DNA from 3 places in the Streptomyces macrosporus genome. Region 3 is predicted to be linked to each of the others. Evidence: riboswitches for the same ligand, from Rfam matches in the RefSeq annotation. Region 3 holds a riboswitch; each other region holds the start of a gene.

Region 1 (10,064 bases), on a different contig from region 3:
CGACCAGGGCGTCCAGGGCCTCCTGGGGGAAGCGGCCCTGCTCGTCCACCTCGGCGGCGAAGGGTGCGATCTTCGCCTCGGCGAGCGAGCGCACCGACTCGCGGAGCATCTCGTGCTCTTCGGACGGCCGGTAGAGGTCGAAATCGGTCGATCCCGCCACGGTGTCTCACTCCCTGGATGCGGTTCTGCTAACTACCGTTAAGTAACACAATTCTAGTGCGGGGCCCGTTCCCCCGGCTCCCTTGGATACATGACTTTGCCGACACTGGCCACGGCACCGGCCGGTTATGCTCGCGGACAGCACCTCGCCCTTCTCCCAGGAGCAGTCCATGGCCCTCAGAATCACCGTGATCGGCACCGGTTACCTCGGCGTGACACACGCCGCCGCCATGGCCGAACTGGGCTTCGAGGTGCTGGGCCTGGACGTGGTGGCCGAGAAGATCGAGACGCTGTCCGCCGGGCGGGTGCCGTTCTACGAGCCGGGGCTGGAGGAGCTGCTGCGCCGCCACGTCGCGGGCGTGGAGGGGTCGACCGGGCGGCTGCGCTTCACCACCTCCTGGGAGGAGGTCGGCGCGTTCGGCGACGTCCACTTCATCTGTGTGAACACCCCCCAGAAGCAGGGCGAGTACGCCTGTGACATGTCCTACGTGGACAGCGCGGTGGACTCGCTGGCCCCGCACCTGACGCGGCCCGCGCTGGTGGTCGGCAAGTCCACCGTGCCGGTGGGCAGCGCGGACCGGCTGGCGCGGCGGCTGGTGGAACTGGCCCCCGCGGGCGAGGGGGCGGAGCTGGCGTGGAACCCGGAGTTCCTGCGCGAGGGCTACGCCGTCGAGGACACCCTGCGCCCGGACCGCATCGTGGTGGGGGTGCGCTCGGAGCGGGCGGAGGAGCTGTTGCGCGAGGTGTACGCGAAGCCGGTGTCGGAGGGCTCGCCGTTCGTCGTCACCGACTTCCCCACCGCCGAGCTGGTGAAAACGGCGGCCAATTCCTTCCTCGCGACCAAGATCTCGTTCATCAACGCCATGGCCGAGGTCTGCGAGGCGGCCGGCGGCGACGTGGTGAAGCTGGCGGAGGCGATCGGGTACGACGATCGGATCGGGCGGAAGTTCCTGCGCGCCGGCATCGGCTTCGGCGGCGGCTGTCTGCCCAAGGACATCCGCGCGTTCATGGCCCGGGCGGGCGAGCTGGGCGCCGACCAGGCGCTGACCTTCCTCCGCGAGGTCGACTCGATCAACATGCGCCGCCGCTCCCACATGGTGGAGCTGGCCCGCGAGACGGTCGGCGGCACCTTCCTGGGGCAGCGGGTGGCGGTGCTGGGCGCGACCTTCAAGCCCGACTCCGACGACGTGCGGGACTCGCCCGCGCTGAACGTCGCCGGGCAGATCCACCTCCAGGGCGGACAGGTGATGGTCTACGACCCCAAGGGGATGGAGAACGCCCGACGGGTCTTCCCCACCCTGGGCTACGCCGACAGCGCGCTGGAGGCGGTGCGCGGGGCGAACGTGGTGCTGCACCTGACGGAGTGGCGCGAGTTCCGGGAGCTGGACCCGCAGGTGTTGGGCGAGGTCGTGGCCGAGCGGCGCATCCTGGACGGCCGCAACACGCTGGACCCGGCGCTGTGGCGCAAGGCGGGCTGGTCCTTCCGCGCCCTGGGCCGTCCGACGGCCTAGACACCTCGCACGGCCGGCCGGGCCCGCGGTCGTCGGTCCGTGCCGGAGGAGGCGCGTCCGACGGGGGCCTCGCCCACCCGCGGATCGGAGGGGAGCGGGGCCGGGCGGTGAGCGTCCGACGCGGGCGGGAGCCCCGCGCCGAGGACGTGCCGCCGCGCGCCCCGGACGTCTCCGCCGGCGTCGGCGGCGGTCCCGTGGCCGCGCGGGGCGGGGCCTACCCTCCGGACGACCGTCGCGCGCGGTACGTCCGCATCTTCGCCCGGCTGCCGCAGACGGCCATGGTGCACCAGCGCCTGCGGCCGGCCGGGCTCCTGTCGTAGTACGCCCAGCGGCAGTCGTGGGCCTCGCACACCTTGAGGCGGGTCCAGGTGCCGTCGCCCGCGGCGGTGGCCACGGCGAGGGCGATCCGGGCGGTGAACGCCGCGGCGCCCGGGGGGACGTCGGCGGGTTCGAGCGTGGCCGTCCCCTCCTCGTCGACGGCCACGGTGAGCGGTGCGCGGCGCAGCAGCGCGGCCAGCTCGGCCGCCGTCTCCTCGGGCATCCGGACGCCCGTGTGGGCCAGACAGGCGGCGCGCAGGCCCTCGCGCAGTCCGACGATGGCCGGAAGGTCGCGTTTGGCCAGTCCGAGCCCGGTCAACCCGTGGTCGTGCGCGAACGCGGCGAGACCGTCCGCGGTGGCGAGGGCGTCGGTGCCCGCCTCCACGTTCAGGGTGTTGATCAGATCCCGTACCAGGCGGAGCCCCGGCGGCGTGGGATCCCGGTCCTCCGGCTGTTCCACCCTTGCCACGTTACCGCCGGAGGGCCATCATGAGGTAACTCGTTACTGGTTGGAGCCCTTAAGAGGTAACGAAGACGGGAACGCGGAAACCACGACACAGGAGGAGCACCATGGCCATCACCACACTGAAGACCGTCGTCGTACTGGACTGCCCGGAGCCGGGGAAGCTCGCCGAGTTCTACGCGCGCATGTTGGGCGGGAGGGTCGAGGGCGAGGGCCGCTGGGTCGAGGTGACGTTCGACTCGGGCGCGCTGCGGGGCCGGACGCTGGCCTTCCAGGAGGCCCCCGGCCACGTGCCGCCCCAGTGGCCGAGCGCCGAGCACTCGCAGCAGTTCCACTTCGACTTCTACGTGCCGAGGGAGGAGTTGGACGCGGCCGAGCGGGAGGCGCTGGAGCTGGGGGCGAGGCTCGTCGAGGGCGACGACGGCGGCAAGCGCGACTTCCGGGTCTACCTGGACCCGGCGGGGCACCCCTTCTGTCTCTGCGTCGACTGACCGCGTCACGCGGGAAGGGCCGCGAACGGGTCGCGGACGCCCCGCGAACGGACGAGGCGGGCGGGGCGCGGAGTGTTCACACTCCGCGCCCCGCCCGCCTCTTGCCGTCCCAGGGGAGGGGTCACGCGGCCCGTGTCGGGCCGTGTGGCACGGCTCAGATGTTGACGCCGTTGGCCCGCAGGTAGGCCAGGGGGTCGATGTCCGTGCCGTAGCCGGCGCCGGTGCGCACCTCGAAGTGCAGGTGCGGGCCGGTGCTGTTGCCGGTGGAGCCGACCGCGCCGATCTGCTGGCCGACGGTGACCTTCTGGCCGGTGCCGACCGAGATCGAGGACAGGTGGCCGTACTGGCTGTAGCGGCCGTCGTCGTGCCGGATGACGACCTGGTTGCCGTAGGCACCGCCCCAACCGGCGGAGACCACGGTGCCGTTGGTGACGGCCTTCACCGGAGTGCCGGAGGCGGCGGGGAAGTCCTCACCCGTGTGGCCGTTGGACCAGCGGGCGCCCGCGGCCTTGTAGGAGCCGGACGGGGTGGCGTTCACCGGGGCGGTGTAGCCGCTGGAGACGTCGGTGGACGCGCCGGCGCTCCGGTCGGCCCGCTCGATCGACTGCTGCGCGGGCTGGGAGTTGGTCTCGGCCTTCTCCACCTTCTGCTCGGCCTTGGCCTCCGGCTTGGCCTCCGGCTTGGCGGCGGCCTTCTGCTGGACGGCGACGCCGCCCAGGGAGAGCTTCTGGCCCGGGTAGATCAGGTTGGGGTCGTCGCCGATGACCTGGCGGTTGTCCTCGTAGACCTCCTGCCAGCCGCCCGCGATGTCGTGGGCACGGGCGATCTTGAACAGGGTGTCGCCGTTGACGACCTTGTAGGAGGTGGTCTTGGCGGTCGACTCGGCCCGCTCGGTGCGGTCGGCGCGCTCCGGCTGGGCCTGCTCCTCGGCCTTGGGCTCGGCCTTGGGAGCCTGCTGCTCCTGGGCGGCCGGAGCCTGCTGCTCGTTCGCCTCGCTCTTCCCGTCGGGGGAGACGGCGGGAGCGGGGCCGCCCTTGGTCAGACCGGCCTTGACCGAGCAGACCGGCCAAGCGCCCGGGCCCTGACCCTCCAGGACCTTCTCGGCGATGGCTATCTGCTGGTCCTTGGTGGCCAGGTCTGCGCGCGGGGCGTACTGGGTGCCGCCGAAGGCCTCCCAGGTGCTCTGGGTGAACTGCAGACCGCCGTAGAAGCCGTTGCCGGTGTTGATGCTCCAGTTGCCCGTGCTCTCGCACTGGGCGACGCGGTCCCAGGTGTCGACGGAGGCGGCGTTGGCGTTGCCGGCGGCGATCAGGGGCAGGGCCACACCGGCGCTGCCCACCGAGATGGCCAGGGACAGGCGGGTGAGGCGGCCGGCGCGGGCACGACGATGACGTCCGCGTGCGGACATAAGGGGGCTCCTCTCCTACGCCTGCGAGGTGAGCTGTCGGGTTCGGGCTGGAGTTGCCCGGCCGTGTGGGCCACGACGTCGGGTCGTGACACGGCTTCACCCCAAGCCGTCCCGTGCGGACACGGTCCGGCGCTTACCTTGGGTCCCCCGCTCCTGCCGATGGCGGTGTGGATGGTCCAGCCCGCTGCCGTCGGCAGGATTCGGCGTACCGACAGCGAGCCGCCGCACGTTCGTACGGCGCGGCCAGAACCGTAAACACAACGTTTCCGCCGCAACAAGCCGATGGGTCACAGGAAGCCCGTTTCGCTGCTATTGCCTACGTCTCATTTGTGACCCTGCGCGACGAATCCGTCTCCGAGGGCGACATTCCGCCGCGCTGACATTCCGTCAACACCGGCCCATGACCAGCGGATATGACCGAGCGGGATCTCCGGCCGCACGGAGTGCGACGGGCTCGGAGATCCCGCTCGTGAGTTACGTCACCGAAGGGGGTTCGGCGTCATCCGTCGAGCTGTTCGATGGTGGCGATCGAGGGGCCGCGCCGGGCCTGCTCGTCCCGCGCGACGGCCTCCGCGTCGCGGAGCACCCGCACCGCGTTGCCCCAGGTCAGCTTGGCCAGGTCGGCCTCGGACCAGTGACGGTCCAGCAACTCGGCCACCAGATTCGGATATCCGGACACATCGCTCAGATCGGACGGGGTGAAGGCCGTGCCGTCGAAGTCGCCGCCGATGCCGATGTGGTCGATGCCCGCGACCTCGCGCATGTGGTCCAGATGGTCGGCGACCGTCGCCGCCGTGGCGACCGGGCGCGGATGGGCCTCCTCGAAGGCCCGTTGGACCTCCCGGCCCCTCTCGGTGCCGTCCAGGGGATGCAGGCCGTGGGCGCGCATGTTCTCGTCGGCGGCCTCGGTCCAGGCGACGGCGGCGGGGAGGACGAACTTCGGCACGAATGTGGCCATGGCCACACCGCCGTTGGCCGCCAGCCCCTCCAGCACGTCGTCGGGGACGTTCCGCGGGTGGTCGCAGACCGCGCGGGCGGAGGAGTGCGAGAAGATCACGGGCGCCGTGGAGACCCGCAGCGCGTCGCGCATGGTGGCCGGCGCCACGTGCGAGAGGTCCACCAGCATCCCCAGCCGGTTCATCTCCCGTACGACCTCCTCGCCGAAGCGGGTCAGGCCGTCGTGGCGGGGGGCGTCGGTGGCCGAGTCCGCCCAGTCGATGGTGTCGTTGTGGGTGAGCGTCATGTAGCGCACGCCCAGGCGGTACAGGGCGCGCAGCGTGGCCAGGGAGTTGTTGATGGAGTGGCCGCCCTCGGCGCCCATCAGCGAGGCGATGCGGCCCTCGGCGCGCGCCGCCTCCATGTCGTCGGCCGTGAAGGCGAGCCGCAGGTCGTCCGGGTAACGGTCGGCCAGCCGCCGCACCACGTCGATCTGTTCCAGGCAGGCGCTGACGGCGGCGTCGCCCGTCAGGTCCGTGCGCACGTAGACGGACCAGAACTGCGCCCCCACCCCGCCCGCCCGCAACCGCGGGATGTCGGTGTGCAGATGGGCCGACTGGTCGCTCGCGATGTCGCGCCGGTCGAGGTCGTAGGCGACCTGCTCGCGCAGCGCCCACGGCAGGTCGTTGTGGCCGTCGACGACGGGGTGGGCGGCCAGCAGCGCGCGGGCCCGCTCCAGCGTCTCCCCGGTGCGGGCCATCTCACCGCCCCCCGAAGCCGAAGCCCGCGTCGCCCGCGGCGACCTTGGCCCGCAGCCGGCGCCCCTTCTCCTCGGCCTGCTTCTTCAGCTCCGCCTGGAAGCGCTCCATCCGCTCCCGCAGGGCCGGGTCGTGGGCCGCCAGCATCCGCACGGCGAGCAGTCCGGCGTTGCGGGCGCCGCCGATCGAGACCGTGGCGACGGGGACCCCGGCGGGCATCTGGACGATGGACAGCAGGGAGTCCATGCCGTCCAGGTGCTCCAGCGGCACCGGAACGCCGATCACCGGCAGCGGGGTGACGGAGGCCAGCATGCCCGGCAGGTGGGCCGCTCCTCCGGCGCCCGCGATGATCGCCTTCAGGCCGCGGTCCGCGGCCCGGTCGCCGTAGGCGATCATCTCGTGCGGCATCCGGTGCGCGGAGACCACGTCCACCTCGTGGGGGACCTCGAACTCCTCCAGGGCCTTGGCCGCGGCCTCCATGACGGGCCAGTCGGAGTCGGAGCCCATGACGATGCCCACGACGGGGGCGGAACCGGAACGGGGGGCGTTGCTCATTCGGTGATGGTCCCTCGCAGGTAGGCGGCGGCGTGGGCGGCGCGCTCGCGGACGTCCGCCAGATCGTCGCCGTAGGTGGTGACGTGGCCCACCTTGCGGCCGGGCTTCACGTCCTTGCCGTACATGTGGATCTTCAGCCGCGGGTCGCGGGCCATGCAGTGGAGGTAGCCCTGGTACATGTCGGGGTAGTCGCCGCCGAGCACGTTGACCATCACCGTCCACGGCTCGCGCGGGCGCGGGTCGCCGAGCGGGAGGTCGAGCACGGCCCGCAGGTGGTTGGCGAACTGCGAGGTGACCGCGCCGTCCTGGGTCCAGTGGCCGCTGTTGTGGGGGCGCATGGCCAGCTCGTTGACCAGGATGCGGCCGTCGCCGGTCTCGAACAGCTCGACCGCCAGGTGCCCGACGACGCCCAGCTCCCTCGCCACCGTCAGCGCCAGCTCCTGGGCCTGGCCGGACAGCTCGGGCGACAGGTCGGGCGCCGGGGCGATCACGGTGTCGCAGACGCCGTTCACCTGGATGGACTCCACCACCGGGTACGCCACGGCCTGGCCGTGCGGGGAGCGGACCACGTTGGCCGCCAGCTCGCGGACGAAGTCGACCTTCTCCTCGGCCAGCACCGCCACGCCCGCGCGGAACGGGGCGGCCGCCTCCTCCTCGGAGCGCACCACCCACACGCCCTTGCCGTCGTAGCCGCCGCGGACGGTCTTGAGGACGACCGGCCAGCCGCCGGTCTCGGCCGCGAAGCGCGCCACGTCCGCCGGGTCCGCCACGATGCGGTGCCGGGGGCAGGGGATGCCGATCTCGGTGAGACGCGCCCGCATCACGCCCTTGTCCTGCGCGTGCACCAGCGCGTCGGGACCGGGCCGCACGGGGATGCCCTCCGCTTCCAGGACGCGCAGATGCTCGGTCGGGACGTGCTCGTGGTCGAACGTGATCACGTCGCAGCCCCGGGCGAAGTCACGCAGCGTGTCCAGGTCGCGGTAGTCGCCGACGACGACGTCGCGGACCACTTGGGCGGCGGAGTCCTGTGGAGTGTCACTGAGCAGCCTGAACCTGACCCCGAGGGGGATGCCCGCCTCGTGGGTCATCCGCGCGAGCTGACCGCCGCCGACCATGCCGATCACAGGAAATGTCACAGTCGTAGCCTATCGGCCGGGCCCGGGGGTACTCCGTCCGGCGTAGGGCCGCGGCCGGCGCCACGGATAGCATGGCGAGCCACGGAAGCCGACAGACGGCCGGCGCGGGCCGGCGGAACGGGGCAGCGGATCTCTATGGGGATCTCCATGGACGAACGGCACACACTGCGCGTCCGCCTCCGGCGGCTCCGCCGCGAGGCCGCCAAGTTCGGCACGGTGGGCGCCCTGGGCTTCCTCGTCAACGTCGCCGTCTTCAACCTCTGCCTCCACGGACTGGGCCTGGCCCCGGTGCGGTCGGGGGTGATGGCGACGGCGGTCGCCATCGGCACCAACTACCTGGGCAACCGCTACTGGACGTACCGGCACAGCGACAAGAGCCGGATGTCCCGGGAGGCGGGTCTCTTCCTGCTGTTCAGCGGCGTCGGCCTGGTGATCGAGAACGGCGCCCTGGCCGTCTCGCACTACGCCCTGGGCTTCACCTCGCCGCTCGCCGACAACATCGCCAAGAACGTCGTGGGCATGGGCATCGCCACGGTCTTCCGCTTCTGGTCCTACCGCACCTGGGTCTTCCGCGGCGGCTCAGCCGGCGGCCGGGCCCTCGACGTCCCGGCTGAGAAAAAGCGCGAAGACCGGCGGGTGCTGCTGAAGTAGCTCCAACCGTCCGCCGTCCGCCTCCGCCAGGTCGCGGGCGACGGCCAGCCCCAGGCCCGTGGAGTTGCGCCCGCTGACCGTGCGCTCGAAGACGCGGGCGCCCAGCGACGGATCGACGCCCGGCCCCTCGTCCGTGACCTCGACCACCACCTGGTTGCCGGCGATGCGGGTGCGCAGGGCGACCGTACCGTCACCGTGCATCAGGGCGTTCTCGATCAGCGTGGCGAGCACCTGTGCCACCGCGCCCGGGGTGCCCACCGCCCGCAGGCCCTGCCGGCCGGAGCGGACGACGGCCCGGCCGGCCTTGCGGTACGCCGGGCGCCACTCCTCGATCTGCTGCTTGACCACCTCGTCCAGGTCGAAGCCCACGGCGGAGCCCGAGCGGGGGTCGCGCGAGTTGGTCAGCAGCCGCTGCACCACGTCGGTCAGCCGCTCCACCTGGGCCAGGCCGATCATCGCCTCCTCGCGGATGGTGGCGGTGGCCTCCTTGTCGGTGGTCGGCGCGGCGTCGGCGGCGTCGGCCGCCGTGACGATCTCCTCCAGCCGCATGGACAGCGCCGTCAGCGGCGTGCGGAGCTGGTGGGAGGCGTCCGCGGCCAGTCGTCGCTCGGCGGTGAGCATCCGGGCGATCCGCTCGGCGCTGGCGTCCAGCACGTCCGCCACCCGGTCCAGCTCGGGCACCCCGTAGCGGCGGTGCCGGGGGCGGGGGTCGCCGGAGCCGAGCCGCTCGGCGGTCTCGGCGAGGTCGGTGAGCGGGGCCGCGACCCGACGGGCCTGCCGGACGGCCAGGAACACCGCCGCGATCACCGCGAGCAGCGCCACCGCGAGGATGATCAACAGGGTCCGGGCCACCTCGGCACGGACCGTGCTGCTGGGGAGCCGGACGGTGACGGACACGCCTCCCGAGCCGGTCGCGCGCCCCTCGATGGTGTCGCCCCCGGGGCGTTCGCCCAGCTCGATGGGGCTCCGTCCGGGCAGCTCGATGCGGACGTGGCGGTCCCCGGGCACCTGGGAGCGCATGGTCTCGGCGGTCACCCGCTCCTTGGCGACGACGCGGCTCTCGACGACCGAGACCAGCCGCGCGGCGTCGGACCGGACGCTCTCGTGGGCGCTCTCCTCGATGGTGCGGGTCTCGACGATGACCAGCGAGACCCCGAAGACGGCGATCACGACGAGGACCACGGCGAGCGTGGAGTTGATCAGACGTCTGCGCACGGCTCGGCGTCAGCCCTTCCAGGTCTTCGGGGCCCCCGGGGCCGGTCAGTCCTTCTCGAAGCGGAAGCCGACGCCGCGGACCGTGGCGATGTAGCGGGGGTTGGCCGCGTCGTCACCGAGTTTCTTCCGCAGCCAGGAGATGTGCATGTCGAGGGTCTTGGTCGACGACCACCAGGTGGTGTCCCACACCTCGCGCATGAGCTGTTCGCGGGTGACCACGCGGCCCGCGTCGCGCACCAGCACCCGCAGCAGGTCGAACTCCTTCGCCGTGAGCTGGAGCTCCTCGTCGCCCATCCAGGCCCGGTGCGACTCGACGTCGATGCGCACGCCGTGGGTCGCGGTGGGCTGGGCGGGCTCGACGGCGCCCCGCCGCAGCAGGGCCCGCACCCGGGCGAGCAGCTCGGCGAGGCGGAACGGCTTGGTGACGTAGTCGTCGGCGCCGGCGTCCAGACCGACGACGGTG
Region 2 (10,064 bases), on a different contig from region 3:
CCGCCCGGACCACCGGCGCCGCCGCGGCACCTTCCGCGGCGGTAAACACCCGGCGCCTCCCGCGCTGTTACCGGTGACGACGACAGTGGAGCGGAGGGTCGGACGATGGTGGAGCAGATCGTGGTGGCGGTCGGGGTCGGGGGCATCGCGGCGGGGGTAAGGGTCCTGTTGCACTGGCTCTCCCTCCGGGAGCGGGAGCGCGTCTTCTCGCGCGCGCTGCGCTCCCGCGACGACGTGGTCGTGGAGTACCGGGGGGCGGACCGGGCCAGGGTGACGGTGCGGCCGTACCGGAAGGGGGAGCGGGGATGAGCGACACCGTGGGGGCCGTGGCGACCGAGGAGTTCGAGGTGTTCTTCGCCCGGTCGTTCCCCGGGATGCTGGCGCGCGCCCTGCTGCTGTGCGGCCACCGGCAGGACGCCGAGGACGCGGTGCAGGAGGCGTACGCGGAGGCGTTCCGGCGCTGGGACCGGATCGCGGGCTACGAGGCGCCGGACGCGTGGGTGTACCGGGTGGTGCGGCAGCGCCTGTGGGCGGCCGGCCGGCGCGGCGCGCGGACCCGCACCGGAGCGCTGGACGACCTGCCGCACCCGGTGGTGGCCGGGGTGGAGCAGACCGCCCACGCACGGGCCGTCCTGGACGCGCTGGCGCTGCTGCCCCGCAGACAGCGCACGGTCCTGGTGCTGCACTGCCTCCACGGCATGTCGCAGGACGCCGTGGCCCAGGAACTCGGACTCAGCCGGGGAGGCGTGGCGGCCAGTCTCTTCAAGGCCCGACGGACGCTGGAGAAGGTGCTGGACATGCGGGGACGGGAGGCGGACCGGCCGTCCGGGAGGGCGGAGGAGCTGGTGTCCCCCGGCGCGGCGCGGAGCCGCGGGCTCGGCGCCCCGCTGCCGCCGGAGCGGCAGGACGGGGACCGGACCGCCCGGGCGCTGCGGGCGGCGGAGGCGTGGCTGCGGGGCGCGGTGGCGGCGGACGCGGAGACCATGGCCCGCGTCCGGGCCGCCGTCACCGCCGTCACCGCCGCGGCGCCCGAGGACGTGCCGGACGGCGGGGACGCGCGGAGATGAGGGCGGCGACGGGAGCGGCCCTGCGGACCGTGCTCGCCTTCGTGCTGGTGGCGGGCTTCCACGTGCTGTCGTCGGCGCTCGTCCTGCTCTACTGCGCCTACACGGCCCTGGTGGGGTGGGTGGTGCTGGTCGACGGCACGCGACTGACCTCGCCGACGCCGCTGTACCCCGTCGCCTTCGGCGCCCCGGCCGTCGCGGCGGTGCTGCGCGGCATGTTCGCGGGCGTGCGGACGCCCGCCCCCGGCCGGGACACGGTGGCGGTCGACCGGAAGCGGGCGCCGGAGCTGTGGCGGACGGTCGCCGAGCTGGCCCGTGCGGTCGGCGCGCCCGAACCCACCGAGATCCGGCTGACCCTGGAGGCCAACGCGTCCGTCAGCGAGGAACGCCGCCGCGGCCTCCCGGGCCGCACGCGCCGGTTGGAGATCGGCGTCCCGCTGCTGGCGGGGCTGCGCGCGGACGAACTGCGGGCCGTGCTCTGTCACGAACTGGGCCACTACGCGCGGCGGCACACCCGGTTCGCGGCGACCGCCCACCGGGGCTCGTACGCCCTGCGCCGGGCGCGGGCGGACATCGCCGAGGCGGCGGTGGGCAACCCGATGGTGGCCGCGTACACCAGACTGCAGTTCCGGCTGCTGGGGGCGTACGCGTGGCTCTACGACGCCGTCACGTTCGGCGTGCGGCGCCGCCAGGAGTTCCAGGCGGACGCCGCCGCGGCGGCCGTCGCGGGACGCGAGGCGACGGCGTCCGCCCTCACCGCCGTCCACGCCGTCGGCGCGGCCTGGGAGGACTTCCGCGCCCGCTTCCTGGACCCCATGGCCGAACACGGCCGGACGCCCGACGACCCCCTGCGGCCCTTCGCGCTCATGCTGACCGACCCCGACTACGCCGAGGCGCTGGAGGAGTGGCGGCGCCGGCCGGAGCCGCCCCGCTCGCGCCTGGACTCCCACCCGCCGCTCGGCCGCCGCCTCGCCGCCCTCGACCGCTGTCCGCGGGCCGCGACGGTCCCGGACCCGCGCCCGGGATGGACCCTGCTGGGCGAGGACGCCTCGCTCCCGGCACAGGTGTGGCACTCCCTGCTGCGCGGGCTCGTCCCCCTCGCCGTCGCCGACCGCAGGGCCGGGCAGCCGTGGGAGGAGTGGCTGGACGACGCCGCCGAGGCGCAGGTCGTCCGGGCCGTCGAGGACCTGCGCGGCCCGCTCGCCCTCCTCGGCGGCCCGCCGGACCCCACGCTGGACGCCCTGCTGGACCTGCTCGCCGCGGAGCGCGGCGCGGAGCTGGCCGGGGCGCTGTACGGCACGGAGTGGGGCGCGGACCGGTGGGGCGACGGCCCCGGGACGCCGGTGCAGGCGCTCGTCACCCTGGTCGGCCAGGGGCTGGTCGTCGCGGGCCGGGCGGGGTGGACCGTGCGCTGGACGGGGCCCGCCGCGCTGATCGTGTACGACGCGGAGGCCCGGGAGGCGATGGAGCTGGCGCGGGCGGCGGTGACCGACCCCGACGTCGCCTCCCGGCTCCGCGCCCAGCTCGTCCTGTGCGGCGTCAACACCGCGATCCCGCTGGACCGCACGGGCCCGCTGTCCCGGTCGGGCGGGCCCCGCCCGACCCGCCCGCCGGGGCCCGCCCGGCGGCGCGCCGGCTGGCCGCTGGTCGCCATGGGGGTGATCGTGGTGGTGTTCGGATGGAGCGTGCTCGGCGGCGGCGACGAACCGGAGCGGTTCCGTCCGGGCATCCCCGTCACCGGGTACACCACCGCCCCACCGGGCCCGACGGGGTTCCCGGACCTCCGGCTCCCCACCGCCGTCCCGTCCGCCCCGCCCGTCCCGGTCCTGCCGAGCGCGACGTGCGGGCCGGGGGAGTCGGCCGTCGGGAACGTGTGCGTGCCCCTCGACGACCTCTTCGCCCCGCCCGACGTCGAACCTCCCCCGCAAAGGTGAGGCGGGCCGGGAGGGGGCTCCCTAGCATGGCGGCATGGTCGAACGCCGGGCGGATGCCGACACCCACGAGACGGGAACGGAGCGGAAGGAGGACGGAGGAGGGGCCGCGAGCCGGTCCGGGCCGCTGTGGGTGGTGGTCCTCGCCGCGTGCGCGGGCCAGTTCCTCGTCGTCCTCGACGTCTCCGTCGTCAACGTCGCGCTGCCCTCCATCCGCGCCGACCTGCGGATGGACGAGGCCGGACTCCAGTGGGTGGTCAACACCTACACCCTGACCTTCGCCGGGTTCATGCTGCTCGGCGGGCGGGCCGGAGACCTCTTCGGACGCGAACGCGTCTTCCTGACCGGGCTCGGCCTGTTCACCGCCGCGAGCCTGGCGGGCGGTCTCGCCCAGGAGCCCTGGCAGCTGCTGGCCGCGCGGGCCGTTCAGGGCGTGGGCGCCGCCGTCCTCGCCCCCTCCACCCTGACCCTGCTCACCACCTCCGTCCCCGAGGGGCCGGCCCGCGCCCGGGCCATCGGCACCTGGACGGCGGTGGGCGCCGGGGGCGGCGCGGCGGGCGGCTTCGTCGGCGGCGTGCTCACCGACGCGCTGTCCTGGCGCTGGGTGCTGCTGGTCAACGTGCCCATCGGCGTGCTCGTCCTCGCCGCGGTGGCGCTCCGGCTGCGGGGCGACCGCACGGAGGAGGGCCGGGGGAGCCTGGACGTGCCCGGCGCGGCGCTCGTCACCGGCGGGCTCGGCGCGGTGGCGTACGGGATCGTGCAGACGGAGGCCGTCGGCTGGCTGGAGCCGGCCACGCTCCTGCCCCTGCTGGGCGGGCTCGCGCTGCTGGGCGTGTTCGTCGTGGTCGAGGCCCGCACCAGGGCGCCGCTGATGCCGTTGCGGCTGTTCCGGCTCCCGACGGTGTCGGGCGCCAACGTCGCGATGTTCGTCTGCGGCGCCGCGCTGGTGTCCTCCTGGTACTTCATGTCCCTGTACATGCAGAACGTGCTGCTGTTCACGCCCCTCCAGGCGGGCCTGGGCTTCCTGCCGCACTCCCTGGCCGTCGTCGCCGGCTCCAAGCTCGCCCCCCGGCTGATGCACCGGGCGGGCGCCCGGAACACCGCGCTGACGGGCGTGGCGCTGTCCTCCTGCGGCTTCCTCTGGTACGGCCTCGTCATGGCGGCCGACGGGAGCTACGCGGCCACGGTCCTGGGGCCCGGGGTCACGGTGATGCTCGGCACCGGCCTGTTGGCGACCCCGCTCGCCTCCCTGGCCACCACCGGCGCCCCCTACCGGGACGCGGGCGTGGTCTCGGCGCTGGTGAACACCTCCCGCACCATGGGCGGCTCCCTGGGCCTGGCGGCCCTGTCCACCGTCGCCGCCTCCCGCATCGCCGACGACACCCCGTCCGCCCTCGCCGCGGGCTACGCCCTGGCGTTCCGCACCGGGTCGGCGATCCTGGCGTGCTCCCTGCTGCTGATCCTGCTCACGCTGCCGGGAGAGGAGCGCCGCGCGGCGCGGGAGCACCTGCCCTGACGCGCGCGGGCGGCCGTGCCGGTCGGGTGCCGGTCGGATGCCGGTCGGGTGCCGGTCACCTGCCGTCATGTGCCGCTCACCAGTACCGGTCGCGGAAGTCCCGCACGCACTGCTCCTGCTCGACGGGGGTGTCGGCGTCGCGCAGGCAGTTCCGGAGGTCGTCGACCGCGTCGGAGCCGAGGAAGGCCAGGGCCGCGGAGATCAGGGCCGCGGAGAGCACCAGCCCGATGAACCCCGTGATCGCCCCGGTGAGGGCCATCCAGCCGTTGGTCGCCTCGCCCCGCTTCGCACGCCGGTGGCCGACGACGCCGAACACGAGCGCCAGCACTCCCGGCACCACGCCCAGGAGGACGGTCCAGAACATCACCAGCGCGATCAGCCCGAGCACGAAGGCGGCGACCCCCATCCCGTCCCGCGGCCGCTCGGCGGGAGCGGGCGGAGGCGGCGGCTCGGGCTCCTGGTACCCCCCGCCCCGCGCGTAGGGGTCCCAGTCCTGCGGAGGAGGGTAGGAGTGCGAAGGCACCGTGACCCCCTTTCCGGGTTTCGGAGGGTTTCTCCGTGTCCGTCCCTCCCGCCGTACCCACCGGGAGGCGGGGCATTCGACCGCTCGTCCGCGATCTCGCCGGGCCGGCGGCCGGCGGTCGCGGAAGCGCGTCCGCCACGGAGGGAGGCGGGTCTCGTTCCCCCTCCCACGGCTCCCCGCCGCCGACCGCGTTAGCGTCGAAGGCGTGCACGACGAGAGAGCCGCCGGCGGGACGCCGCCGATGCCCGCCCTGTTCACCCACGAGTTCGCCACCGACCCGTACCCGGCGTACGCCTGGCTGCGCGAGCACGCGCCGGTGTACAAGACCGTGCTGCCCAGCGGGGTGGAGGCGTGGCTGGTGACGCGGTACGCCGACGCGCGCGAGGCGCTGGCCGACCCGCGGCTGAGCAAGAACCCCGTCCACCACAGCGAGGCCGCGCACGGCAAGGGGAAGGTGGGCATCCCGGGGGAGCGCAGCGCGAACCTGATGACGCACCTGCTCAACATCGACCCGCCCGACCACACCCGGCTGCGGCGGCTGGTGTCCAAGGCGTTCACCCCGCGCCGGGTGGCGGCCTTCGAGCCGCGCGTGCGGGAGCTGGCCGACCGGCTGATCGACGGGTTCGCCGCGCGCGGGCACGCGGACCTCATCCACGAGTTCGCCTTCCCGCTGCCCATCTACGCGATCTGCGACATGCTCGGCGTCCCGGCCGAGGACCAGGACGACTTCCGCGACTGGGCGGGCATGATGATCCGTCACGGCGGCGGTCCGCGCGGCGGGGTGGGCCGGGCGGTGAAGCGGATGCGCGCCTACCTGGCCGAGCTGATCCACCGCAAGCGCGGCGAGTCGGGCGACGACCTGATCTCCGGGCTGATCCGGGCCAGCGACCACGGTGAGCAGCTGACGGAGAACGAGGCCGCGGCGATGGCCTTCATCCTCCTCTTCGCCGGATTCGAGACCACCGTCAACCTCATCGGCAACGGCACGTACGCGCTGCTGAGCCACCCCGACCAGCGGCGGCTGTTCCAGGACGCGCTGGCGGCGGACGACACCGGGCTGCTGCGGACCGCGGTGGAGGAACTGCTGCGCTACGACGGGCCGGTGGAGCTGGCGACCTGGCGGTTCGCCACCGAGCCGATGACGATCGGCGGGCAGCGCGTGGAACCCGGCGACCCGGTGCTGGTGGTGCTGGCCGCCGCCGACCGGGACCCCGCGAGGTTCGACGATCCGGACACGTTGGACCTTACACGCAGTGACAACCAGCACCTCGGCTACGGCCACGGCATCCACTACTGCCTGGGCGCCCCGCTGGCCCGGCTGGAGGGGCACATCGCCCTCGCGACCCTGTTCGGACGCCTCCCCGACCTGCGGCTCGCGGTGGAACCGTCCGAATTGCGCCGGCGCGGCGGCCTCATCATGCGCGGCCTGCGCGAGCTGCCCGTGGAGTTCGAACCGGTACGCGGGTGACGCTCGGTCACTTATGTGACCTACACGTGATCTACGCGACACTGGCTTGTGATGATCGGACCGGGGCGCTACGTTCAGCCGTCAACAAGCGCTGAACCTTTTCCACTCCCCACGCACGAGAGGCCCCACACATGCTTTCCGGGAACGGTAGACACCGCCGCCCCCGCCAGGCTCCCGCCATCTTCGTCACGGCCGGGATGACCGGCGCGGGGATCGCCATGCCCCTCCTCGGCGCGACGGGCGCCCAGGCGGCCGACCTGGACACCTGGGACCGGGTCGCACAGTGCGAGAGCGGCGGGCTGTGGAGCGCCGACACCGGCAACGGCTACTACGGCGGCCTCCAGCTCACCCAGGAGACCTGGGAGGCGTACGGCGGCACGGTCTACGCCGAGCGCCCGGACCTGGCCAGCCGCAGCCAGCAGATCGCGGTGGCCGAGAAGATCCTGGCCGAAGAGGGGCCGGACGCCTGGCCCACCTGCGGCGTCAACGCCGGGCTGCGCTACGACTCCACCGGCGAGGCGCCCGCCATCGACCCGGGCAACATCCTGCCGTCCGAGGAGGAGTCGGCCTCTCCGTCCACCGGACGGGCGGGGGAGAAGGGCGGGGCCGGGAAGTCCACGGCGCCCGAGGGCGGCACCGAGAAGTCCGCCGAGGACACCGGGGAGGGCGAGGACGCCGCGAAGGGCACCGCGAAGGGCGCCGACGCCGGCCGGGAGCAGGCCGAGGAGGAGTCGGCGGACGGCTCGGCGGAGAAGGCCCCCCGGTCCGACGCCGAGGCGCGCGAGGAGGTCGCCGACCCGGGAGCGGGCACCGGCAGGCACCGCGGCGAGCGCGATCCGCGCGAGCTGGAGTCGGAGGGCGCCGAACGGTCGGGCGGTCGGGAGGCCGCGCGGGGCGAGCGGTCCGAGGACGTGGACGACCGCACGGACCGCTCCCTCGAACGCGCGGAGGCCGTGGCCGGGTCGGGCGGCGAGGGTCCCCTCGCCGTGGGCGGGGGCTACCTCGTGCGGCCCGGGGACTCGCTCTCGGCGATCGCCCGGGACCACGAGGTGCGGGGCGGCTGGACGGAGCTGTACGAGGCCAACAGGGACGTCGTGGGCGACGACCCGAACCTGATCCTCCCGGGGCAGGAACTCGCCGTCGGCTGACCGACCCCGGCCGGGAAGGGGGGCCGCGGAATGACCCTCCTGGGCTATTGCGGCGTGTCCTTCCTGTCCGGCCTAACGCCCACTGCTGACCTGCGCGGTTCATCCGTCTCGGCGTCAAGAAGGGTGAATGGTCGGTTTCTGACATGCTTTGAGGTGTATGCCCCGGTGTGCTTACCGTCTTCTCGCTCGCGACCGCGAGTGCCACCGACCGCAGCGCCGAATCCTGCCGGCGGCCGGTGGCTAGTCGTCGCGCCAGCGCCGATGGCAGGAGCGGGGGAACCAGGTAGGCGCCGCCGAGGTCCGCACGGGCCGAGGCGGCTTGGGGTGAAGCCGAGAGGGGACGCCCGTCCCCGCACGGCCGGGCTGCTCACTGCCCGAACCCGACAGCTCACCTCGCAGGCGTCGGTGAGAAGGACGTCCATGCTGTTCACCGGCAAGGGTCACGACAGTCGCACCGCCAAGGCCGTCCGCGCGGCCGCCCTGACCGGCGCCGCGGGGGCGGCCATCGCCGTTCCGCTGTCGGGCGCGCAGGACGCGTCGGCGGCGTCCGTGGACACCTGGGAGCGGGTGGCCCGGTGCGAGTCCGGCGGCGACTGGTCGATCAACACCGGCAACGGCTACTACGGCGGCCTCCAGTTCGCGCAGTCGAGCTGGGTGGCCGCCGGCGGCCTCCAGTACGCCCCGCGCGCCGACCTGGCCACCAGGGAGCAGCAGATCGCCGTCGCCGAGCGCCTGCTGGCCATGCAGGGGCCGGGCGCCTGGGGGTGCGCCGACGAGGGCGGCCTCACCTCCGGCGGGCCGGCGGCGGAGGTGGATCCGGACGGCGGCTCGGACGGCTGGGGCGGGCAGTCCCAGTTCCAGTCGCAGTCGCAGTCCCGGTCGGCGTCCTCGGCCGGCGACGCCGACCACGGCGAGGACCACGAGGACCATGGCGAGGACCACGACGAGGACGAGGCCGGCACCCACACCGTGCGTCCGGGCGACACCCTCCGCGCGATCGCCGCCGAGCACGGCACCACCTGGCAGCGGCTCTACGAGGCGAACAGGGACGTGGTGGGCGACGATCCCAACCTGATCTTCCCGGGCCAGCAGCTCCGCGTCTGACGCGCGCGGTGCCCGCCCGGTCCGCGACCCGGCGGCGCCAACCCGGTGCGGTGTGTCGCCCCTCCGTGCGGAGGGGGCCCCGCACCGGGTTTATTCAATTTGGAAACAAAATGCTCATCCCCCCTCTGAACTGGGCTTTCATCCTCCGTTACGCCGTACGGCACGGGCCGTCGGCCGGGTCGCGCGCACAGTGCGGATAGGCTCAAGGTGCTGAGACCCGACACACATGCCCGACATACACAAAGGAGACCCTCGTGCCGTCCATCGACGTCGTAGTGGCCCGCGAGATCCTCGACTCGCGAGGCAACCCCACGGTCGAGGTCGAGGTCGGCCTCGACGACGGCAGCACCGGCCGTGCGGCCGTCCCGTCCGGCGCCTCGACCGGCGCCTTCGAGGCCCTGGAACTGCGTGACGGAGACAAGGGCCGCTACGGCGGCAAGGGCGTCGAGAAGGCCGTCCTCGCCGTCATCGAGCAGATCGGCCCCGAGCTGGTCGGGTACGACGCCACCGAGCAGCGCCTGATCGACCAGGCGATGTTCGACCTGGACGCCACCCCGGACAAGTCCTCGCTCGGCGCCAACGCCATCCTCGGCGTCTCCCTGGCCGTCGCGCACGCCGCCTCCGAGGCGTCCGACCTGCCGCTCTTCCGCTACCTCGGCGGCCCGAACGCCCACCTGCTGCCGGTGCCGATGATGAACATCCTCAACGGCGGCGCGCACGCGGACTCCAACGTCGACATCCAGGAGTTCATGATCGCCCCCATCGGCGCGGAGTCCTTCTCCGAGGCCCTGCGCTGGGGCGCCGAGGTCTACCACACCCTCAAGAAGGTGCTGAAGGAGCGCGGCCTGTCCACCGGCCTGGGCGACGAGGGCGGCTTCGCCCCGAACCTGGGCTCCAACCGCGAGGCGCTCGACCTCATCATGGAGGCCATCCGGCAGGCCGGCTACACCCCCGGCCAGGACATCGCCCTCGCCCTGGACGTCGCGGCCACCGAGTTCCACAAGGACGGCCGTTACGTCTTCGAGGGCAAGGAGCGCACCGCCGCCGAGATGACCGCGTACTACGCCGAGCTGGTCGACGCGTACCCGCTGGTCTCCATCGAGGACCCGCTGAACGAGGAGGACTGGGACGGCTGGAAGGCCATCACCGCCGAGCTCGGCGACAAGGTCCAGCTCGTCGGCGACGACCTGTTCGTCACCAACCCCGAGCGCCTGGCCCGCGGCATCGAGGAGGGCGCCGGCAACGCCCTGCTGGTCAAGGTCAACCAGATCGGCTCCCTGACCGAGACCCTGGACGCCGTCGAGCTGGCC
Region 3 (10,064 bases):
AGATCGCCCAGGGCAGGCTGGGTCCGGGCCGCATCCACCACTGCATGCGTCTGATCGGGATGGCCGAGCGCGCGCTGGAACTGGCCTGCCGCCGCGCGACCGAGCGCACCGCGTTCGGCAAGCCGCTGGCCAACCTCGGCGGCAACCGCGAGCGCATCGCCAGGGCCCGCATCGCCATCGACCAGGCGCGCCTCCACGTGCTGCACACCGCCTGGCTGCTGGACACCGCCGGGGCGCTCGGGGCCGTCGGCGCGCTGTCGCAGGTCAAGGCGGCGGTCCCGGCCATGGTGCAGGAGGTCGTCGACATGGCCGTCCAGATGCACGGCGGGGCCGGGCTGTCCGACGACACCCCCCTGGCGGGCTTCCTCTCCACCGCCCGGGCACTGCGCCTGGCCGACGGGCCCGACGAGGTGCACCTCGGCGTGGTCGCCAAGCTGGAACTCGCCGCGTACCGGGAGCGGGCATGACCGCGGGGACGAGCCCGGGCACGGGCACTCGGGTGCTGGTCACCGGCGCCGCCTCCGGCCTGGGCCGGGCCATCGCCGCCCACTACGCGGCCGCCGGCTGCCGGGTGCTGGTCACCGACCTGGCCGAGCCCGCCGAACCGCTCGCCGGCGAGGTGTCCTGGCACCGGCTGGACGTGCGCTCCGACGCGGAGTGGGCCGCGGTCCGCGACTGGTGCGAGACCCACTGGGGCGGCCTGGACGTCCTGGTCAACAACGCCGGCGTCGCCGCGGCGGGCCGTGTCGAGCGGATCGAGGACGCCGACTGGGAGTGGATCCTCGACATCAACCTGCGCGGAGTCGTGCGCGGCTGCCGGACCTTCGTGCCCCTCCTCAAGCGGCAGGGCGGCGGACACGTCGTCAACGTCGCCTCGCTGGCGGCGTTGACGAACCTGCCGGGGATGTCCTCCTACAACGTCTCCAAGGCCGCCGTCGTCTCCCTGTCGGAGACCCTGCGGCACGAGCTGGCGCCCTGGGGGATCCACACCACCGTGGTGTGTCCCGGGTTCGTGCCCACCAACCTCGACAGCGGCCTGCGCAGCCCCGACCCGGTCCTCGCCCACCAGGCCACCCGACTGATCCAGAAGGGTCGCGTCACCCCCGAGCAGGTGGCGGAGCAGGTCGCCGAGGCCGTCGCCCGGCGCCGCTTCCTGGTGCTCACCCACCCCGAGGGGCGCAGGGCCGTCCGCCTCAAGCGCCTGTGGCCGGCCCTGGTGGACCGGCGGATCGCCGCGGTGTGGCGGCGCACCAGGGCCAAGCTGGACGAGCAGGACGCACGCGAGGCGCACGGCGCGCAGGACACGCACGGCGCACGGCACACGGAAGACACCCGGGAAGACACCGCATGAGCACCCGTCGGAACATCCTCGTCACCGGGGCCGGCGCCGGGCTGGGCGAGCACATGGCCCGCGGCTTCGCCGCCCTGGGCCGCAACCTCGCCCTGTGCGCCCGCCGCACCGACCGGCTGGAGAGGCTGCGGGACGACCTCCTCGCCGCGCACCCCGGCATCACGGTCGCGGTGCGCGAGCTCGACGTGAACGACCACGACGCCGTCTTCGAGGTCTTCCGCGCCTTCCGCTCCGACCTGGGCGGGCTGGACCGGGTCGTGGTCAACGCCGGGCTCGGCAAGGGGCAGCCCATCGGCACCGGGCGCTTCGACGCCAACCTCCGGACCGCGCGGACCAACTTCACCGCGGCCCTCGCCCAGTGCGAGGCCGCCGGGGAGATCTTCCGCGAGCGGAACGCCGGCCATCTGGTCGTCGTCTCCTCGATGAGCGCCCCGCGCGGCCTGCCCCGCAACCTCACCGCCTGCGCGGCCTCCAAGGCCGGTGTCGCCGCGCTCGCCGAGGGCATCCGCGCCGAACTGCTGCGCACCCCGATCAGGGTCACCACCCTCTTCCCCGGCTGCATCGCCTCCGAGACGAGCGGCCGATCGGGCCGGACTCCGCTGATGGTCTCCACCGAGAAGGGCGTCCGTGCCGTGGTGCGGGCCATCGAGGCCGAACGTGCCCAGGCGAAGGTCCCCGCCTGGCCCTGGGTGCCCCCGGGGTTCGCCATGCGCCGGCTGCCCCTGTCCCTCGTCTCCAGGATGAGCTGACATGGGCGACGCAAACGACAGGAGCGCCGGCCGCGACCGGCGCGGCGCGGTGCGCGCCGAGGACGCCTTCGACGTCGCCCGCGTGGACGCCTGGCTCAAGGAGCGGCTGGACGGGCTCGACGGCACCCCGGAGGTCACCCAGTTCTCCGGCGGCGCCTCCAACCTCACCTACCTGCTGCGCTACCCCGGCGCCGAGCTGGTCCTGCGCCGCCCGCCGGCCGGACGCAAGGCGTCCTCCGCGCACGACATGGCCCGTGAGTACGAGGTCCAGCGCAAGCTGAAGCCGGTCTTCCCGTACGTGCCCACCGTCCGCGCCCTGTGCCGGGACCCCGAGGTCATCGGCGGCGACTTCTACGTCATGGACCGGGTGCCCGGCCTCGTCCTGCGCGGTCGCCTCCCCGAGGGGACGACGCTGGACCGCGCGCGGGCGCGCGAGCTGTCGGAGACCTTCGTCGACACCCTCGCCGACCTCCACCGCGTCGACGTGACGGCCGCGGGCCTGACCGACCTCGGCAAGGGCGCCGGCTACGTGCGCCGCCAGGTCGAGGGCTGGACCCGCCGCTACGCCCAGGCCCGCACGTGGAACACCCCGAGCTTCGCGAAGGTGACCGCCTGGCTCGCCGACAACCGGCCCGACGACGTGGCCATCCGTGTGATCCACAACGACTGGCGGCTGGACAACATCGTCCTGGACGAGGACGACCTGCGCGTGGTCGGCGTCCTGGACTGGGAGATGGCCACCCTCGGCGATCCGCTGATGGACCTCGGCGGCGCGCTCGCCTACTGGGTGCAGGCCGACGACGGCCGGATGGCGCGCGCCACCCGCCGTCGGCCCAGCCACCTGCCCGGGATGCTCACCCGTGCCGAGATCGTCGAACGCTACTGCGACCGTACGGGTCTGGACGCCGGGAACCGGCCCTTCTACGAGGTCTTCGGGCTGTTCCGACTCGCCGTGATCGCCCAGCAGATCTACTACCGCTACCACCACGGGCAGACCCGCAACCCCGCGTTCCGCACCCTGTGGTTGGCGGTGAACCACCTCGACCGGCGCTGCCGTCGGGTCATCGCCCGCGCGGGCCGCTGAACAGCCGCTGAACAGGAATCCCCGACGGCAGGAGAACAGCGATGCCGGTCATCCATCTGGTCCGCCACGGTCAGGCGTCGTTCGGCGCCGAGACGACGGAGGGGTACGACGTGCTGTCGGACCTCGGCCGCAGACAGGCCGAGGTCGTCGGCGCCGAGCTGGCCCGGCGCGCGCCGCGCGATCCGGTCGTGGTCTGCGGCACCCTGAGCCGGCAGCGGGACACGGCCGAGATCCTGATGAAGGCCGCCGGGCTCGCCGGGGCGCCGCGCACCGACCCCCGCTGGAACGAGTACGACCACATCGGCCTCGTCGAGCGCTACGGCACGGTCGCCGGCGGTGCCGTGGCGGGCGTCCCCGCCGAGCCGCCCGTCGACAACCGCGGTTTCCAGACCCTGCTCGACCGCGCGCTCGAAGCGTGGGTGGAGGACGTGGCCGACGGCGGCTGGGAGCGGTTCGCCACGGGCGCCTCCGACGCGCTGCGGGAACTGGTCGCCGACCTCGGCTCCGGGCGCGACGCCGTGGTGGTGACCTCGGGCGGGGTGCTGGCGGCCCTGTGCGGGGGGCTGCTGTCGGTGCCCGCGGCCGGTGTGGTGGCGCTGAACCGGGTGGTCGTCAACGCCGCGATCACCACCGTCGTCGCGGGCTCCTCCGGCGTCAGCCTGCTGTCCTTCAACGACCACGCCCACTTCACCGGGGACCGGCGTCCGCTGCTCACCTACCGCTGACCGCCGCCCGTCCCTCTCCCGTTGCACGATCCCGCGACCCCGCAAAGGAACCCTCATGCGCGCAGTACAGGTGGTCTCCCTCGACGGCCCCGGGTCCGTACGCGTCGCCGACGTCGACGACCCGCGTCCGGCCCCGGGCCGGGTGCTCGTCGACGTCCACGCCGCCGGTGTCACCTACCCGGACGTCCTGCTGACCCGGGGCGAATACCAGATCAAGCCCGATCCGCCGTTCGTCCCCGGCTCGGAGGTTGCCGGCACCGTCCTCGACGCCCCCGACGGCTCCGGCCTCGCGCCCGGCGACCGCGTCGCGGCCTTCCCCGGCTTCGGCGGCTTCGCCGAGCGGGTCGCCGTCGACCCGGCGGTCGTCTTCCCACTGCCGGAGCGCCTGTCGTTCACGGCCGGGGCCGGGGTGCCGATGAACCACCTGACGGTCCACTTCGCCCTGACGCGCCGCGGCCGGCTGCGGTCCGGGGAGACGGTGCTGGTGCACGGGGCGGCCGGTGGTGTGGGCACGGCCGCGGTCCAGTTGGCGCGCGCCCTGGGGGCGCGGGTGATCGCGGTGGTCTCCACCGAGGCCAAGGCGGAGGTCGCGCGCCGGGCCGGCGCCCACGAGACGGTGCCCGTCGAGGGGTTCCGCCGGGCGGTCGCCGAGCTGACCGGCGGGCGCGGTGTGGACGTCGTCGTCGACCCCGTGGGCGGGGACCGCTTCACCGACTCGCTGCGCAGCCTCGCCCCGGAGGGCCGGCTGCTGGTCGTCGGGTTCACCGGCGGGGAGATCCCCACCGTCAAGGTCAACCGGCTGCTGCTGAACAACATCGAGGTCGTGGGGGTCGGTTGGGGCGCGTTCTGGCTGCCCCGTCCGGAGTACCTGCGCGAGCAGTGGGACGAGCTCCTGCCGCACCTGGAGGCCGGCCGGCTCGACCCGCTCGTCGGCTCGACCCACCCGCTGGAGAGCGCTGCGGACGCCCTGCGCGAGCTCGACGGGCGCGGCGCCGCGGGCAAGGTCGTCCTCCTGACGCGCTAGCCGCGCCGCCCGCCACCGGCGCACACGGAAAAGACCGCCCCGGCCGGACCGAGGTCCGACCGGGGCGGTGGTGCCCCGCGGGGCGGTGCGTCAGCCGAGGGCCGCGATGGCCTGGTTGAACGTCTTCGACGGGCGCATCACGGCCGACGCCTTGGCGTCGTCGGGCCGGTAGTAGCCGCCGATGTCGGCGGGCGAGCCCTGGACGGCGATCAGCTCGTCGACGATCGTCCGCTCGTTCTCCGTCAGGGTCTCGGCGAGCGGGGCGAACGCCTCGGCGAGCTGGGCGTCGTCGGTCTGCCTGGCCAGCTCCTGCGCCCAGTAGAGGGCCAGGTAGAAGTGGCTGCCGCGGTTGTCGATGCCGCCGACGCGACGGGTGGGCGACTTGTCCTCGTTGAGGAAGGTGGCGGTGGCGCGGTCGAGGGTGTCGGCCAGCACCCGGGCCTTGTCGTTGCCCGTGGTCTGCGCGTAGTGCTCGAAGCTGACCGCCAGCGCGAGGAACTCGCCCAGGCTGTCCCAGCGCAGGTAGTTCTCCTTGACGAGCTGCTGGACGTGCTTGGGCGCGGAGCCGCCGGCACCGGTCTCGAACAGGCCGCCGCCGTTCATCAGCGGGACGACGGAGAGCATCTTGGCGCTCGTGCCGAGCTCCAGGATCGGGAAGAGGTCGGTCAGGTAGTCGCGCAGCACGTTGCCGGTGACCGAGATGGTGTTCTCGCCGCGGCGGATGCGCTCCAGGGAGAACTTGATGGCGTCGACCGGCGCCATGATCTCGATCTGCAGGCCCTCGGTGTCGTGCTCGGGCAGGTACCGGCGGACCTTCTCGATGAGCTTGGCGTCGTGGGCGCGGTTCTCGTCGAGCCAGAACACGGCCGGGTCGCCGGTGGCGCGGGCGCGGGTGACGGCGAGCTTGACCCAGTCCTTGATCGGGGCGTCCTTGGTCTGGCACATGCGGAAGATGTCGCCGGCGCCGACCGTCTGCTCCAGGACCACGTTGCCGCCTTCGTCGACCACCCGGACCGTGCCGGTGGTGGGGATCTCGAAGGTCTTGTCGTGGCTGCCGTACTCCTCGGCCTTCTGGGCCATCAGGCCGACGTTGGGCACCGAGCCCATCGTCGCGGGGTCGAAGGCGCCGTTGGCGCGGCAGTCGTCGATGACGGCCTGGTAGATGCCGGCGTAGGAGCTGTCGGGGAGGACGGCGAGGGTGTCGTGCTCCTGACCGTCCGGGCCCCACATGTGGCCGGAGGTGCGGATCATCGCCGGCATGGAGGCGTCGACGATGACGTCGCTGGGCACGTGCAGGTTGGTGATGCCGCGGTCGGAGTCGACCATGGCCAGGTCCGGGCCCTCGTTCAGCTCGGCCTCGAAGGACTCCTTGATCTTCGCGCCCTCGGGCAGCGCGTCCAGGCCCTTGAAGATGGCGCCCAGGCCGTCGTTCGGGCTCAGGCCGGCCCGGCTGAGCGTCTCGCCGTACTCGGCGAACGTCTTCGGGAAGAAGGCGCGCACCACGTGGCCGAAGATGATCGGGTCGGAGACCTTCATCATCGTGGCCTTCAGGTGCACGGAGAACAGCACGCCCTCGGCCTTGGCGCGGGCGACCTGCTCCTTGAGGAACTCGCGCAGCGCCGCGACGCGCATGACGGCCGCGTCCACGACCTCACCGGCCAGGACGGGCACCGACTCGCGCAGGACGGTGGTGCTGCCGTCGTCGCCCACCAGCTCGATGCGGAGCGAGCCGTCCTCGGCGACGACCGCGGACTTCTCGGTGGAGCGGAAGTCGTCGACGCCCATCGTCGCGACGTTCGTCTTGGACTCGGGCGTCCAGGCTCCCATGCGGTGCGGGTGCGTCTTGGCGTAGTTCTTCACCGAGGCGGGGGCGCGGCGGTCGGAGTTGCCCTCGCGCAGGACCGGGTTGACGGCGCTGCCCTTGACCTTGTCGTAGCGGGCGCGGATCTCGCGCTCCTCGTCGGTCTTGGGGTCGTCCGGGTAGTCCGGCAGGGCGTAGCCCTTCTCCTGCAGCTCGGCGATGGCGGCCTTCAGCTGCGGGATCGAGGCCGAGATGTTGGGCAGCTTGATGATGTTGGCCTCGGGCTTCTTGGCCAGCTCGCCGAGCTCGGCGAGCGCGTCGCCGATCCGCTGCTCCTCCTTGAGGTACTCGGGGAAGACGGCGATGATCCGCCCGGCCAGGGAGATGTCACGGCTCTCCACAGTGACACCGGCCTTCGCCGCGTACGCCTGGACCACGGGCAGGAACGAATACGTCGCCAGCGCCGGGGCCTCGTCGGTGTATGTGTAGATGATGGTCGAGTCAGTCACCGGGTGCTCCGCTCCACGTCTGCAACATTGCTCGACATCAAGATATCCCGCGATCGGCCCTCTCTCGACAGGACCCCGCCTCATGACGGCGCGAACGCGCCGGTCCCCCGGGCGGCGTCCGACGCGGGCCGGGCGCGGCGGAGGACCGCGGGCCATCCACGCCCCGCGGTCCTCCGCGTTCCGGACGGCTCAGTAGGGGCCGTTGACGTTGTCGATCGATCCGTAGCGGTCGGCCGCGTAGTTGCAGGCGGCGACGATGTTGGCCACCGGGTCGTACTGGCTGTCGGCCGTGCCGGCGACGTGGTAGGCGTCGAAGGTCGGCTTGATGACCTGGAGCAGACCGATGGACGGGGTGCCGCGCTGGGCGTTGACGTCCCAGTTGTTGATCGCGTTCGGGTTGCCGCCCGACTCGCGCATGATGTTGCGGTGGATGCCCTCGTAGGTGCCGGGGATGCCGTTGGCCCGCATGATGTCCAGGGCCTCGCGGATCCAGCCGTCCAGGTTGTCCGGGTAGGACGTGTTCTTCGCGGAGGTCTGCGCGGCCTGGGACTGCGTGGCGGCGGGAGGGGTCCTGCCCTGGTCCGGCGCGGCGCTCCGCTCCGCACCGGTCCCCTCGACGGCGAGGGTGAGCTTCTGGCCGGGGAAGATCAGGTTCGGGTCGTCCCCGATGGTCTTCCGGTTGGCCTCGTGGACGGTCCGCCAACCGCCCTCGACGTCGTGGTCGGTGGCGATCCCGTGCAGCGTGTCACCGCTGACGACGGTGTAGGAGTCCGTGGCGCCGGCCTTGGACTCGGACTTCGGGGCGGACTCCGGCGTGCCCTCCGCCCGGGAGTCGGCGCGCTTCTGCGCCGCGGGGGCGGCGTCCTGCGCGGAGACGGGAGCCGCGTTCGCGCCGCCCGCGACGAACAGCGGCGCCGCGACACCCGCGCCACCGGCCGTGAGGACGAGGGAGAGACGGGAGAAATGACGGGACATCAGAGGGGTGCGCGGACGTCGGTGGCGACCTCTGGACATGGGGGGTCCTCTCCTGCCGCCTGCGAGGTTAGCTGTCGGATTCGGGCCGGAGAGCCCGGCCGATTTCCGTCGTGCCGGAACACATCGGAATTCGGCTTCACCCCAAGCCGGGCCGGCTGAAAGCGCGGCACGGCGCGTATGTGGTTTCCCCGCTCCTGCCGTGGTCGGCTGCTGCCTCTCCACCGGCCGGGCGGCAGGATTCGGCGTCCCGGCGGTGGAGCCTCCGACTCGGGACGGAGGCCAGGACACATAAACACAGCCCCTCAACGGGGGCAAGACTCGGTAAAACAGCCGACGGTCGCCCCGTCGCCAAATCGTCGCCGCCGGCCACGGAATGCACCGGATCTTCCTCCGAGGGTGATCGCACGGAAATCCTGCGGAGACGTCAGAACCCCTTGCGGCATGGGAATTCGGCGGAAACCCGCATGGCGATCATCCGCCACGGGAAGACGAGGGACGAGGAAATGTGATTCCGGGCACATCGGCTTCCGAATTCTCTTTACATCGCACCATTCCGGACCTAGAGAATTTCTCCGGCAAGCCGTCGGAAAAACCGTTTTCCCTGGAGATGTCGCCCGCTTTCCCTCCGCCTGCTTTCCCTCCGTCCGCGTTCTCTCCGCCCGCGTTCTCTCCGCCCGCGGCCGGTCGGGTCCGCGGAACCGACCGGCCGCGGGCGTACGGGGACGGCCGCGGTGGACGCGTCAGCCGCCCTCCCTCTCGTCCGCCCCCGTGCGGCGACTGCGGAAGTACAGCAGCATGCTCACCACGGAGAGCGCGATCAGCACGATCCCCATGACGACCTCGTTGGTCTGGGCGACCCGTGGGGTGACCTCGCCGCCGTAGTCGACCACGAAGGGCGACACCAGCAGCCAGAGGCCGAGCAGGAGGACGACCAGGTCCGACAGCAACCCGCGCCGGCGCATCATCCCGGCGCCGGCGATGAACGCCACCACCAGGCCGACGCCGGTCTCGTTGCGCTGGGCCTCCTCCGCTGCGTCGGTGAAGGGGTAGCGCAGGGGCCACGACGCCACGAGCAGCCAGACGCCGGAGAGCAGCATCAGCAGGGTCACGATCCGGTCCCGTGCCCCCACGGGGCCGGGCAGGAGCGAGGGTTCCCGGCCGGACGTCCGACCGGGCGAAGAGGAATGACGGGCCACGACGACTCCTTACAGGTCCGTACCGGTCATCCTGCTGCCGATTCCGACGTCCCGCCCGCTATGCACCGCCGTCCCGGTTCCCCCCGGCACCCGTCCGTCCCCCCGGTCGCCCGTCCGGCGGACCGCCGGCACGTCTCACCCTCCGTGGTCGACGCGGAGCCCGCGGTGCCCCGGGCCGCCGTGCCGCCCGCCGCCGGACGGGGCGGCATGGCGGCCCGGAGACCGGGAAGAAATCCAACAGCAGGCTGGTTGTACCGGTTGGTCGTAGTTTTTGTGTGTTTGCGTTGACCGCACGCTTGCGAAGAACGATGTCGCGGGCGCGTCGCTCTCCTCGGAGACCCGAGGGGGCCCGCGTCCAGGACCGGCCCGGACACCGCGCGGTGCGGTGCCCGTTCCCGCCTGGGCAAGGAGAGAGAAATGACCGAGGGAACCGTCAAGTGGTTCAACGCGGACAAGGGCTTCGGCTTCATCGCCCGCACCGACGGACCGGACGTCTTCGTCCACTACTCCGAGATCGAGGGCCGCGGCTTCCGCACGCTGGAGGAGAACCAGCGGGTGGAGTTCGAGGTCGTCCAGGGCCCCAAGGGGCCGCAGGCCACCGGCGTCCACGTGCTCTGATCCCCGGCGGGACGCCCCGCCGCGGACCGGTG

The links. Region 3 has a riboswitch for cyclic di-AMP ahead of ABD335_RS00520 (transglycosylase SLT domain-containing protein). Riboswitches for the same ligand answer to the same signal wherever they lie in the genome.
Region 1: it holds a riboswitch for cyclic di-AMP, as region 3 does, so the genes downstream of both, ABD335_RS22130 (transglycosylase family protein) here and ABD335_RS00520 (transglycosylase SLT domain-containing protein) in region 3, are expected to answer to the same signal.
Region 2: it holds a riboswitch for cyclic di-AMP, as region 3 does, so the genes downstream of both, ABD335_RS22305 (LysM peptidoglycan-binding domain-containing protein) here and ABD335_RS00520 (transglycosylase SLT domain-containing protein) in region 3, are expected to answer to the same signal.

The regions. Positions count from the first base shown of each region.
Region 1 covers NZ_BAAASZ010000031.1:37,366-47,429, forward strand. Annotated here, with positions in the region: gene ABD335_RS22110 (acyl-CoA dehydrogenase) at 1-160, opposite strand, end outside; gene ABD335_RS22115 (UDP-glucose dehydrogenase family protein) at 330-1,670, shown strand; gene ABD335_RS22120 (CGNR zinc finger domain-containing protein) at 1,885-2,448, opposite strand; gene ABD335_RS22125 (VOC family protein) at 2,559-2,942, shown strand; gene ABD335_RS22130 (transglycosylase family protein) at 3,097-4,350, opposite strand; cyclic di-AMP (ydaO/yuaA leader) riboswitch at 4,356-4,525, opposite strand; gene ABD335_RS22135 (dipeptidase) at 4,850-6,046, opposite strand; gene purE (5-(carboxyamino)imidazole ribonucleotide mutase) at 6,048-6,599, opposite strand; gene ABD335_RS22145 (5-(carboxyamino)imidazole ribonucleotide synthase) at 6,596-7,735, opposite strand; gene ABD335_RS22150 (GtrA family protein) at 7,883-8,386, shown strand; gene ABD335_RS22155 (ATP-binding protein) at 8,315-9,601, opposite strand; gene ABD335_RS22160 (response regulator transcription factor) at 9,647-10,064, opposite strand, start outside.
Region 2 covers NZ_BAAASZ010000031.1:79,281-89,344, reverse strand. Annotated here, with positions in the region: gene ABD335_RS22340 (hypothetical protein) at 106-309, shown strand; gene ABD335_RS22335 (RNA polymerase sigma factor) at 306-1,067, shown strand; gene ABD335_RS22330 (M48 family metallopeptidase) at 1,064-2,998, shown strand; gene ABD335_RS22325 (MFS transporter) at 3,033-4,511, shown strand; gene ABD335_RS22320 (DUF4190 domain-containing protein) at 4,588-5,034, opposite strand; gene ABD335_RS22315 (cytochrome P450 family protein) at 5,276-6,502, shown strand; gene ABD335_RS22310 (transglycosylase family protein) at 6,700-7,650, shown strand; cyclic di-AMP (ydaO/yuaA leader) riboswitch at 7,891-8,067, shown strand; gene ABD335_RS22305 (LysM peptidoglycan-binding domain-containing protein) at 8,071-8,754, shown strand; gene eno (phosphopyruvate hydratase) at 9,009-10,064, shown strand, end outside.
Region 3 covers NZ_BAAASZ010000003.1:8,283-18,346, forward strand. Annotated here, with positions in the region: gene ABD335_RS00485 (acyl-CoA dehydrogenase family protein) at 1-467, shown strand, start outside; gene ABD335_RS00490 (SDR family NAD(P)-dependent oxidoreductase) at 464-1,351, shown strand; gene ABD335_RS00495 (SDR family oxidoreductase) at 1,348-2,100, shown strand; gene ABD335_RS00500 (phosphotransferase family protein) at 2,102-3,184, shown strand; gene ABD335_RS00505 (histidine phosphatase family protein) at 3,226-3,909, shown strand; gene ABD335_RS00510 (NADPH:quinone oxidoreductase family protein) at 3,965-4,933, shown strand; gene ABD335_RS00515 (NADP-dependent isocitrate dehydrogenase) at 5,024-7,243, opposite strand; gene ABD335_RS00520 (transglycosylase SLT domain-containing protein) at 7,433-8,257, opposite strand; cyclic di-AMP (ydaO/yuaA leader) riboswitch at 8,261-8,437, opposite strand; gene ABD335_RS00525 (SPW repeat domain-containing protein) at 8,959-9,327, opposite strand; gene ABD335_RS00530 (cold-shock protein) at 9,832-10,032, shown strand.